Regions from separate parts of the Fusibacter sp. genome, predicted to be linked through region 2. Evidence: riboswitches for the same ligand, from Rfam matches in the RefSeq annotation. Region 2 holds a riboswitch; the other holds the start of a gene.
What was found. A riboswitch is a leader RNA that binds a small molecule or an ion and turns the genes downstream of it on or off. The one in region 2 is predicted to bind cobalamin.
Positions count from the first base shown of each region.

Region 1 (5,336 bases), on a different contig from region 2:
GAGTTCGCATCCTTTGATAGCTTGATTGCATTTGATGAGAAGCATTCGAAAAGGAGCATAGTGAGCTCTTGAAGCTTGCCATTAGTCAATCGAATGACCCACTTAGATTTCTTAGGATAGTATTGATGAATGTGAACACTATCTTGATAGTGATATGAAGGATGCTTCTTTTTATTTTGAACAATGTCAAGTAAATCGCCTAAAATCGCACTTGCAGTAGGGAATTTTCCTGCACCTTTACCAGTGAACATCAACTCACCAACAGCATCGCCTTCTAACACAACGGCATTGTACTCATTGTCTATCTTGGCATATTTAGATTGGCCTGTTACATAAACTGGTCTTACAGTTCCATAAATACCATCGCCCATATCTTCAGAGAATGCCATTAACTTCATCCTGTAATTTTCGCTTTTTGCATAGTCAATATCTGATTTTAAAATATTTGAGATTCCTTCAATTGGTAAATCCGTCCATTTGATGTGCTTTTTATAGCCGATAGAAGAGAGAATGACTAATTTTCTCATGGCATCATAGCCTTCAACATCTGAGGTAGGGTCTGACTCTGCAAAGCCCATTTCCTGTGCGAGTTCAAGAGCAGAATCATATGATATACCATCATCGAACATTTTGGTTAGAATATAATTTGTTGTACCATTTATGACAGCACTGATATTTTTAATGGTATTGCCTGCAAGGCACTCTTGGAGTGGTTTTAATATTGGTATACCACCACCTACACTTGCTTCAAAACTTAAGATGGTATTATTAAGCTTTGCAATTTCAAGTAAGTCGTTACCTTTCTCGGCGATGAGGTCTTTGTTTGCAGTGATTACCGGGACGCCTTTTTTAAGGAAGTATTCCAAATAATCATAGGTAGGATAGATGCCGCCGATTGTTTCGATGACAATATCGTACTCATCTTTTATGAGCTCATTAAAACTGTTAGTAAAGATATCATATGCTTCATGTGTTTTGTATTTATCTAAGTTTTTAACAAGAACTTTTTCAACCCGTACATTTTTTGAAAAGTTCTCTTGTATGCTTTCATTATTCCTCTTTATTAATTCATAGACACCAGAACCTACTGTTCCGTATCCTAATAATGCAATTTTCATATTAAACCTCCCAGTTAAACTTATTCAATGCCAAGTAGTGAAAATTTATGAACGCCTTCGATATTTTTAAGATCATTGGATAATGTTGTAAACGAGTTGGTCATTTCGGATATGTCAATCGTAATTGTGACATTTGCCATTTGATCAATTGGGCTACTTTGACTAATTGTCATTATATTACCGTTGTTTTCAGCGATACATTCTAGAACTTTTGATAAGATTCCCGAATGGTGGTCTAGGTTCATTGAAACAGTTGCTTTTTTTCCGATGACACCATCACCAAGTGCGAAAACAAAATCATTATACTTATAAAATGTACTTCTGCTGATGCCGACTTTCTTAACTGCATCAGAAACTGAAGTAGCTTTTCCTTCTTTTAGTAAGGTTTTAGCTTCAACGACTTTAATAAATACCTCTGGTAAAACGTCGATGTGTATGAGTAGAAATTTTCCTTTATCCATATTATCCTCCCTGTATTTTATAGACGGACAATTGTTCGCCGAAAATGATATTAATAAGGATTATAGCACAATAAAATATTGTATACAAGGCAAATGTTAAATATAATTCATGTTTTTATTTCTGAACAATCAAATGTTTCTGAATTGTTTGAATAGTATTGTAATTATGTGATTCTTTCTGAATTTTGTAAAGTTTCTAAGCATTTGGGGTATATTATTTTTACATATGAATGAAATTATTTTTTATTATTAGGAGGCACAGTTATGAGCTATTTGAAAGGTGAATTTTCTTTAAAAATGACAGGTGATCGTCAAATTGACAAAAGTGTCCTTTCATCGCAGAACTTTATATTGTATTTTTATCCAAAAGATAATACATCCGGTTGTTCCTTAGAGGCACAGGATTTCGCAGATTTATACGATGAGTTTAAGGCGCTTGGTTATGAAGTGTATGGTATCAGTAAAGACAGCTTAAAATCACATGAGAAATTCAAAGAAAAATTTGCGTTGCCATTTGATTTAATATCAGATGAAGAAAAGATACTACATCATAGCTTCGATGTCATTAAGGAAAAGAAACTATATGGAAAGCATGTTTTAGGAACGGAACGTTCAACATTTGTCTTTAGAGAGGGCCTTCTTTGTATTATGGAGTTTAGGGGCATAAAGGCGAAAGGACATGCAAGAGATGTCCTAGATCACTTGCAAAAGTAATCCTAACTTGACAATGCATGTGTGCAACAGTATAATGTAATAGAAAATTGAATATTAAATTAAGGTGCTTCTCTTATTAAGCTAAGAGGGAAAGAGGTTAAAATCCTCTGCAGCCCCCGCTACTGTATATAGTGATGAAATCCAAGTTATCCACTGAGAAATCGGGAAGGATGGAAAGTAAAGTGATCTATGAGCCAGGAAACCTGCCTTAATTTCGAAATAATCTACTTCGGAGGGAAGTCGGGTGATTTGAATTGAGTTTGCATTCAACACACGTCTTTCACGTGTGTTTTTTTATGCAAACAACAAAATTTGAGCCAAAAGCTGTGAAGAGGAATGTTCAGCCTCAAACAGCGTCAGCGAAAATTGTTTTGGGACATCGCGGATGGCACAAATGTTGTTATAAAATGGATCAATAGCGCATTTTGCGTATAATGGATATAAAGTGAGGGTTAATCATGGCTAAGAAAATAATGTTTCAGGGAACAGGATCAACAGTTGGAAAAAGTTTAATAGTGGCTGCTATGTGTAGAATATTAAATGATGAAGGCTATCGTGTAGCACCTTTTAAATCACAGAACATGGCACTAAACTCATTTATTACGAAAGACGGAAAGGAAATGGGTAGAGCACAGGTTGTTCAAGCTGAGGCGGCTAGAATTGAGCCGGATGTTTCAATGAATCCTATCCTTTTGAAACCGACAAGCTATGTGGGATCTCAAATTATCTTAAATGGTCAGGTTTATCAAAATATGAAAGCTAGTGAGTATTTTTCTCAGAAGGATTTTTTAATTCCTCATATTAGAAAGGCTTTCAATCACTTAAATCAAAATTATGATGTCATTGTAATTGAAGGAGCTGGCTCTCCGGCAGAAATAAACCTCAGAAGTCGTGATATTGTAAATATGGGACTTGCTGAAATTGTTGATACAGATGTTCTCTTAATCGGAGATGTCGATAAAGGAGGCGTCTTTGCTTCCATATATGGCACTTATATGCTCTTATCTGAAGAAGAGCGTAAACGTATTAAGGGATTTGTCATCAATAAATTTAGAGGTGATGTATCTTTATTAGTGCCAGGTGTAAAAATGATTGAAGAAAAAATAGGAATCCCTTGTGTTGGGATTATCCCATTTATAGAAAATCTAAAAATAGATGACGAGGACAGTGTGTCCGAACGTCTTTTTATGAAATCTGACAAACCCATCAAAGTAGGTGTGGTAAGGTTGCCATATATGTCGAACTTCAGTGATTTTACAGTATTTGATATGGAATCTGATGTCAGTCTTGAATATGTAACGACCGAAGCTGAGATTGATGAGTGTGACTTACTCATCATCCCAGGCAGCAAAAATACAATTTTTGATATGCAATTTATCATTAAACATAAAATCAATCAGGCCATTTATCGTTTTTATAAAGCTGAAAAACCTATCTTTGGCATTTGTGGCGGCTATCAGATTTTAGGAAACAGCATTTCTGATCCTGACAGTGTTGAATCTATTGATGACTTAATCAATGGCCTCGGTCTTTTAAATGTTGAAACTGTTATGGCAACTGAAAAGACAACTGTACAAAGTGAAGCAACCATTCAAAATGATTACTTGAATCTCAATACAAAAGACATGATCATAAAAGGTTATGAAATCCACATGGGAGAAACAATTGCATGTGGCAGTGATGTCGTTCCCTTTGCAATCAACAGCAAGGGCGAATATGACGGTGCTATCGATGAAACAGGACGTGTTATGGGCACTTATTTCCATGGCATCTTTGACAATGATGAATTTAGAAGTGCTATTCTAAACAAAATTAGAAGTCAAAAGGGGATTATTGAAGTAAGCTCAGAAGAGTCCTTTGAGAAGCTAAAAGATCAGGAATATGATCGTTTGGCAGAGCACGTTAAACAATATATGGACATGAAGCTTATTAAAGCATTCTTAGAAGAATCGAGGCAATTAGATTGTTAGTTGATATAGGTATTGCAGTCCTTTTGGACTGGTTAATTGGTGATCCTCCTAATTGGCCGCATCCAGTTAGGTTTATAGGATGGTTAATCAGTAATCTCGAAAAGATGATAAGACGTTTTTTCGGAAACCTCTATGTTGGTGGTTTTGTATTAGCATTTTTAACAGTAACAATTGTTGTAATGTTGTATACGATCACAGCTATGATTAGCCATCCTTACTTTTTAAAAATATTGAACATCTATTTATTATATACATGCTTGGCATGCAAGTGCTTAAAGGATGAAGCTATAAAAGTTAAGAAACTGATTGAATCCAATCAAATCGAGGCATCTAGAAAAGAGCTTGGGTATTTGGTTGGACGAGATACCGATAACTTAACCGAAAAACAGGTTTTAAGAGGCATTCTAGAAACAGTATCTGAAAACACAGTTGATGGTATTTTAGCACCCTTATTTTACATGTTTCTCGGCAGCTTGATCCTTGGTACAAATGTTTCTATGGCGGTTGTATTTGCACTGATTTATAAGAGTGTCAATACCTTGGATTCTATGGTTGGCTATATGCAAGCGCCTTATAGAGAGATCGGTATGATCTCCGCAAAGACGGATGATGTCCTTAACTTTATTCCTGCAAGACTAGGTGCTCTTTTTATGCTATTTGCAGGCTTTCTTTTGAGATATAATGTCAAAGAAGGTTTCAAAATTATGAAAAGAGACCACGGAAATCATAAAAGCCCAAACTGTGGCTATCCTGAGTCCGTTACTGCAGGCCTTCTAGGCATTCAACTGGGGGGGACTAACGTCTATTTTGGACAAGAGGTTTATAAACCAACCCTTGGTGACAAGCATCGAGACTTTGATGCCATGGATATTGATAGATCTGTTAGAATCATGTATGGCTCTGAAGGACTACTTTTTCTAATGGGAGTGGCTCTAAACTTATTAATATTATAGAAAGAAAAGGTGATTAAATGAATTTTCACGGAGGTTACTTTGGTGACAAGGCTCTAATTGATTTTAGTGTCAATATTCCACCCCTGTCATATCCTGAAGGTCTTAAAGAATTGATGATGG
Region 1 is NZ_JBVBZF010000012.1:5,928-11,263, forward strand. Features, by position in the region: gene AC220I_RS05020 (homoserine dehydrogenase) at 1-1,118, opposite strand, end outside; gene AC220I_RS05025 (ACT domain-containing protein) at 1,139-1,579, opposite strand; gene AC220I_RS05030 (peroxiredoxin) at 1,844-2,293, shown strand; cobalamin riboswitch at 2,339-2,518, shown strand; gene AC220I_RS05035 (cobyric acid synthase) at 2,752-4,263, shown strand; gene cbiB (adenosylcobinamide-phosphate synthase CbiB) at 4,257-5,216, shown strand; gene AC220I_RS05045 (pyridoxal phosphate-dependent aminotransferase) at 5,234-5,336, shown strand, end outside.
Region 1: linked by a shared signal. The riboswitch ahead of AC220I_RS05035 (cobyric acid synthase) and the one ahead of cobT (nicotinate-nucleotide--dimethylbenzimidazole phosphoribosyltransferase) in region 2 are both predicted to bind cobalamin.

Region 2 (5,336 bases):
CCACCATTAGTCTGAAGGCGTGTTAGATTGACACGTTCATAAATCGACATACGATCATTTTCCAAAGACTTAACACCATCAGTCGATAAAGTCACAAGGTCACCTTTCTTAATATTATTCATCACAATCCCTCCTTCAGTCGCTCGTTTCTTACGAAAATAAAGTTTATTTAGAAAAAACTTTATTTTATTAATCTGACATTTTTATCATTATATCAGACTTTCAGAAAAAGGGAAGCGTTTTTTTATAATTTGTTTATAAAATATGCATATTTATTTAATTGTATTATTAATTAATGCAATTTCACTTGGATGCTTTACGATATAGTCTGGGTTAAGCTGCTTTAACTTCTCAATATTGAGGATGGTCCAAGAGACAAGACAGGTTGCTACACCTGCATTTTTGCCCGCTTCAATGTCATGACCACTGTCTCCTACCATCAAGGTATCTTTTTCACTGACACCATAGTAATCACAAATTTTATGGATACCCTCGGGGTTTGGTTTGGCTTTTTCCACATCCTGAGCACTGAGATAGTATTCGAAATAAGAGGCCAAATGATATTGCTCAAGGCCCTTCTCCAAACCATTTCGACCCTTATTGGTTAAAATAGCACATTTTACGCCATCAGTCTTAAGGGTTTCAAGTAAGTCGTGGACGCCATCAAAAATCTCAGTTCTCGTGGTTTGGTTGTCCCTGTAATAGTTTCTGTAGAAAGCCGTCATCTCGTCACAGTACGTCTCTGACAAATCATACATTTGTTGTGCTAAAGGTTTTCCTAGAATTTTCTCGTACTCAGAATCACTAATCTCGCAATTTCTAAATTTCTTAGAGGCCTCATTAAGACTTTCCTTAATAATGTCATTTGTATCCATCAGGGTACCATCAAAATCGAAAATAATCAGTTTATATAACATTTCTTCTCCTTTAAAAACAGTTTCATTCACCTTTTTTTAAAGTCTATTCTAACCCATTTCTTTCAAATACACAATTGAAAATAGACATTTGAAATCCTACATTCCTGAAATTAACATGAGTCAATACCTGTCATCAGGGTATATATTATTTAGGCTGACGACGACGTCAGTTTTGTCAATTTAGATTAGGTTATTTACTGGAGGTTGATTATATGAAGATAAAAACGCGTATTGTAATGATAACCTGTGTTATCATTTTTGTAGCACTTGGCTCTCAAGCTGCTTTCAACGCCTTTTCAACAAACGCCAGCATTCAAAATATCGTTGAACTTGAGCTTAAAGATCAAATTGAAAACTTAAAAAGTGAACTGGTTTCTGCCGATGAGGTCGTGAACATTACCAAAAGTGCATTAAATGAAAAAAACATTGCCATTACGCGTGCTGTGGCTCAGCTTATTTCAGATGACCCAACATGGCTTGAGACAAATCGAATGATTGAGCTTGCTAATTTGCTCGAAATCTCAGAAATCCACGTTATAGATAAAGATGGCGTTCTGCAACATGGTAATATTGAAGGTTTTTATGGCTTTGATTTCAATACGTCAGATCAAACGCTTCCCTTTATTGCACTTATTAATCAAAAAAATGGTGCCCTCGCACAAGAGCCTTCACCAAGAGGAACGGATAATGTGCTCTTTCAATACATCGGCGTTTCAAGAATTGATGCTCCTGGTATCGTTCAAATCGGTATTGAACCAAAAGCCGTTCAAGAACTGCTCAGTAATCTAGACATCCAAAAAAGAATTGAAACCCTTGTCATAGGCGGTTATGGATTTGCGACAATCGTAGATGAACAGGGCATGATCCTCGCTAATAATGACCCAGCACTTTTAGGGACAGAGGCAAGTAGCCTTCCTTGGCTTTCAGACTTTTTGGCTTCCAGTGCCTCAATTGAATCCAAAACAATCAATGACAAATCCTTTTATATTTACAAAGAAAAAGATAATGGCTATTCACTTGTCGTTACTTTTCCTAAGGATATAACAGATGCAATTTTTAGACGTAATATGATCAATAACGTAGCGATTGTACTCTTATCCATCATCATATTGACCATTATCATTCAATTTGCAATAGGTTTTATGGTGACCAAGCCAATCAATAAAATTCAATATGCAATGGGTGAAGTGGGCAAGGGGAACTTTGATGTCTCTTTGGATTATACCTCTAAAGACGAGATCGGTGCACTTGCCGTTGACTTTGGTAAAATGGTTGCCAATGTGAAACATTTAATCGCTCAAACCACCTCAAGTTTAAAACAGGTTGTAAATTCTTCAGTGACCATACAACAAAACATAGAGGGTTTAAACAGTGCCAGTCATGAAGTAACCCGCGCAGTTGAAGAAATTGCACATGGCTCAACAGAAATGGCCTCAAACGTAAGCGAACGCCTAAGTGCTTCACAACAGCTTGGTACAAGTATTAATAACATCTATACAAAATTGAAAACGGCAAAATCTGTTTCAGATGAAATGGTCTCAACAAATAAAGTTGGAAAAGGGAAAATCACAGATCTTCAAAATGTCTTCCAACTCACCGTCAGCAATACTGGTGAAGTTGCCAATAATGTTGATTTGTTAAGTCAAAGCTCACAAGCAATCGAAAACATTGTCAGTGCCATTAAGGGCATTTCAGATCAAACCAACCTGCTTGCTTTAAATGCCTCCATAGAAGCAGCAAGAGCTGGTGATGCGGGAAGAGGCTTTGCTGTGGTAGCAGATGAGATCAGAAAGCTCGCTGAACAGTCTTCTCAATCAGCAGAAGAAATTAGCAGCATCATCAACAACATTATTACTGTCGTTGATCGGACAAACCTCACAGTTACAGAAACCAAGCAATCTGTCGACAGTGCTAAACAAAATCTGTCTGAAACTGTGGCTGTATTTGACGGCATCGAAAAGAGCGTCTTCCATGTGGATGAAATCATTAATGATTTTATTGATGAAACGTCTAAGATTGACGTCTTAAAATCTGAACTCATAGAATCGCTTGAATCTATGGCTGCATTGAGCGAAGAATCAGCAGCTTCAACCGAGGAAATTAACGCCTCTACTGAAGAACAGCTATCACGCGTCATGGAAATTAGCGAAGCTGTCAATGCGCTTAATTCGGATATCCAAGTCCTTTCAACCGAAATGAGCAAATTCATCATTTGAGATCAGAATTGTGATTTAAAGACTTGACGATTACCACCAAATCCTTTAAACTGAATCATGTAAACAAGAAAATTTATAACATGTACGGTGCCAAGTAATTGGAGAATAGGGAATTAGGTGAGAGTCCTAAGCGAACCCATCACTGTAAGGTGGAGCAACTTGCATTTGCCACTGAGTTTTACTCGGGAAGGCGCAAGGTGTGCTATGATACCGAGCCAGGAGACCTGCCGATCAAGCAATGCAATGAATGAAGGTAAAGTTCATTACCCTAGGGGTAATGGACTTTTTTTTATGCAAAATGCAGGAAACCCATTTCTCCCAAACATTGAAGGAGGATATTCATGTTAAATGATGTATTGTCAAAAATTACAGAGATTGATCGCGATATGATGAAAACCGTTAGAAATCGTGTGGATTATCTCAACAAACCACAAGGCTCTCTGGGGAAATTAGAGGATCTTGTTGTACAGGTATCTGGTATTACAAGTCAAGCCTATCCTATGACGGATAAAAAAGCCCTTATTGTCATGTGTGCCGACAACGGCGTTTGCGTAGAGGATGTTGCCTCTGCCCCACAAGAAGTTACCTATATTCAGACCCTCAACATCCCCCGTGGCTTAACTGGTGCAGGTGCACTGGCCAAGCAGATGGATGCAAAAATATATGCGGTTGATGTCGGTGTCATGAGAGATATTGAAGACGAATATGTGATCAATAAAAAGGTCATGTACGGCACTCACAACATGACTAAAGGTCCTGCCATGTCGCGAGATCAAGCCATTAAGGCATTGGAGGTCGGTATTGAAATCGCCATTAAAGCGGTTGAAGACGGTGCTAAGATCCTTGCTACAGGTGAAATGGGGATTGGTAATACCTCAACCACAACTGCCCTTCTCTCAGTTTTCACTGGTATTGATCCCAAAGAGATCACAGGTATTGGTGCCAACTTCCCACTTGAAAAACTCGCCCACAAGGCAGATGTAATAAAGCGATCAATCACAGTCAATCAACCCAATCCTGAGGATGTTTTAGATGTGCTCTCAAAGGTTGGAGGACTTGATATTGCCGGCATGGCTGGGACAATGATCGGTGGTGCTTATAAAAAGGTGCCAATTATCATCGATGGGTTCATCTCAACTGTTTCTGCAATTGTGGCCTGCAAGCTCAACCCACATGTCAGAGATTACCTCATTCCATCTCATTATTCACTTGAAAAAGGTGCTAAAATCGCCACCGACTACTTGAAATTGGACCCATTTTTAGATATGAACATGAGACTTGGTGAAGGTAGCGGCGCTTTGCTTGCCTTTAATATTGTCGAAGCGGCATGTTATATGAACAGAGAAATGATAACTTTTGAAGAGGCTGAATTTGACGTATTGTAAAAATATACGTAAATAAAGGATTTATCTACTATAATATAGAATAAAACAGTGAGATCTTATCTCACTGTTTTTTTATTGTATAGATCATTAGTTTTCATCCAGCTTTGAGCAAGAATCTTCAACTTGCGATAAGCGGTTAAATGAGAACGGTAACGACAAAACAAAGTTTTGGCGTTAAATGATTGTATACAACAAAATTTGAGCCAAAAGCTGTGATGAGGAGTCTTCAACCTCAAACAGCGTCAGCGAAAATTGGTTTGAGACATCGAAAATGGCTCAAATGTTGTTATAGATCATTAGTTTTCATCCAGCTTTGAGCAAGAATCTTCAACTTGCAAATAGCAATTAGATGAAAAGATAAGAAAAGCGTTTTAATGAAATGAGGTGAATCGTGAAAACTAAAATTATTGCACATCGGGGATTTCGAAGCAGGTATCCTGAAAATACCTTAACTGCCTTTCAAAAAGCACTGGAAATAGGCGCACATGGACTTGAGCTGGATGTCCATTATTCAAAAGACGGGGAAATCGTCGTCTTTCATGATTTTGAACTTGAACGCATTACTGGACAAAGTGGTCATATATTCGATTTTACATATGAAACCTTAAAAGACATGCCAATTCATCTTTTCGGGATTGTCGAAAAAATACCACGCCTTGAAGAAGTTTTAGCACTCTTCCTAGAATACGAAAAAAATCAGCCACAAGCTGAACCACGCATTCTTAATGTTGAATTTAAAGCGGGTAGTCAATTCTACAAGGATATCGAAAAAAAGACCTTAAATTTATGCTTAGAATATCTGAAGAGAGACCAACTTA
Region 2 is NZ_JBVBZF010000017.1:10,954-16,289, forward strand. Features, by position in the region: gene AC220I_RS05635 (hypothetical protein) at 1-122, opposite strand, end outside; gene AC220I_RS05640 (HAD family hydrolase) at 273-917, opposite strand; gene AC220I_RS05645 (methyl-accepting chemotaxis protein) at 1,130-3,133, shown strand; cobalamin riboswitch at 3,202-3,379, shown strand; gene cobT (nicotinate-nucleotide--dimethylbenzimidazole phosphoribosyltransferase) at 3,475-4,518, shown strand; gene AC220I_RS05655 (glycerophosphodiester phosphodiesterase) at 4,910-5,336, shown strand, end outside.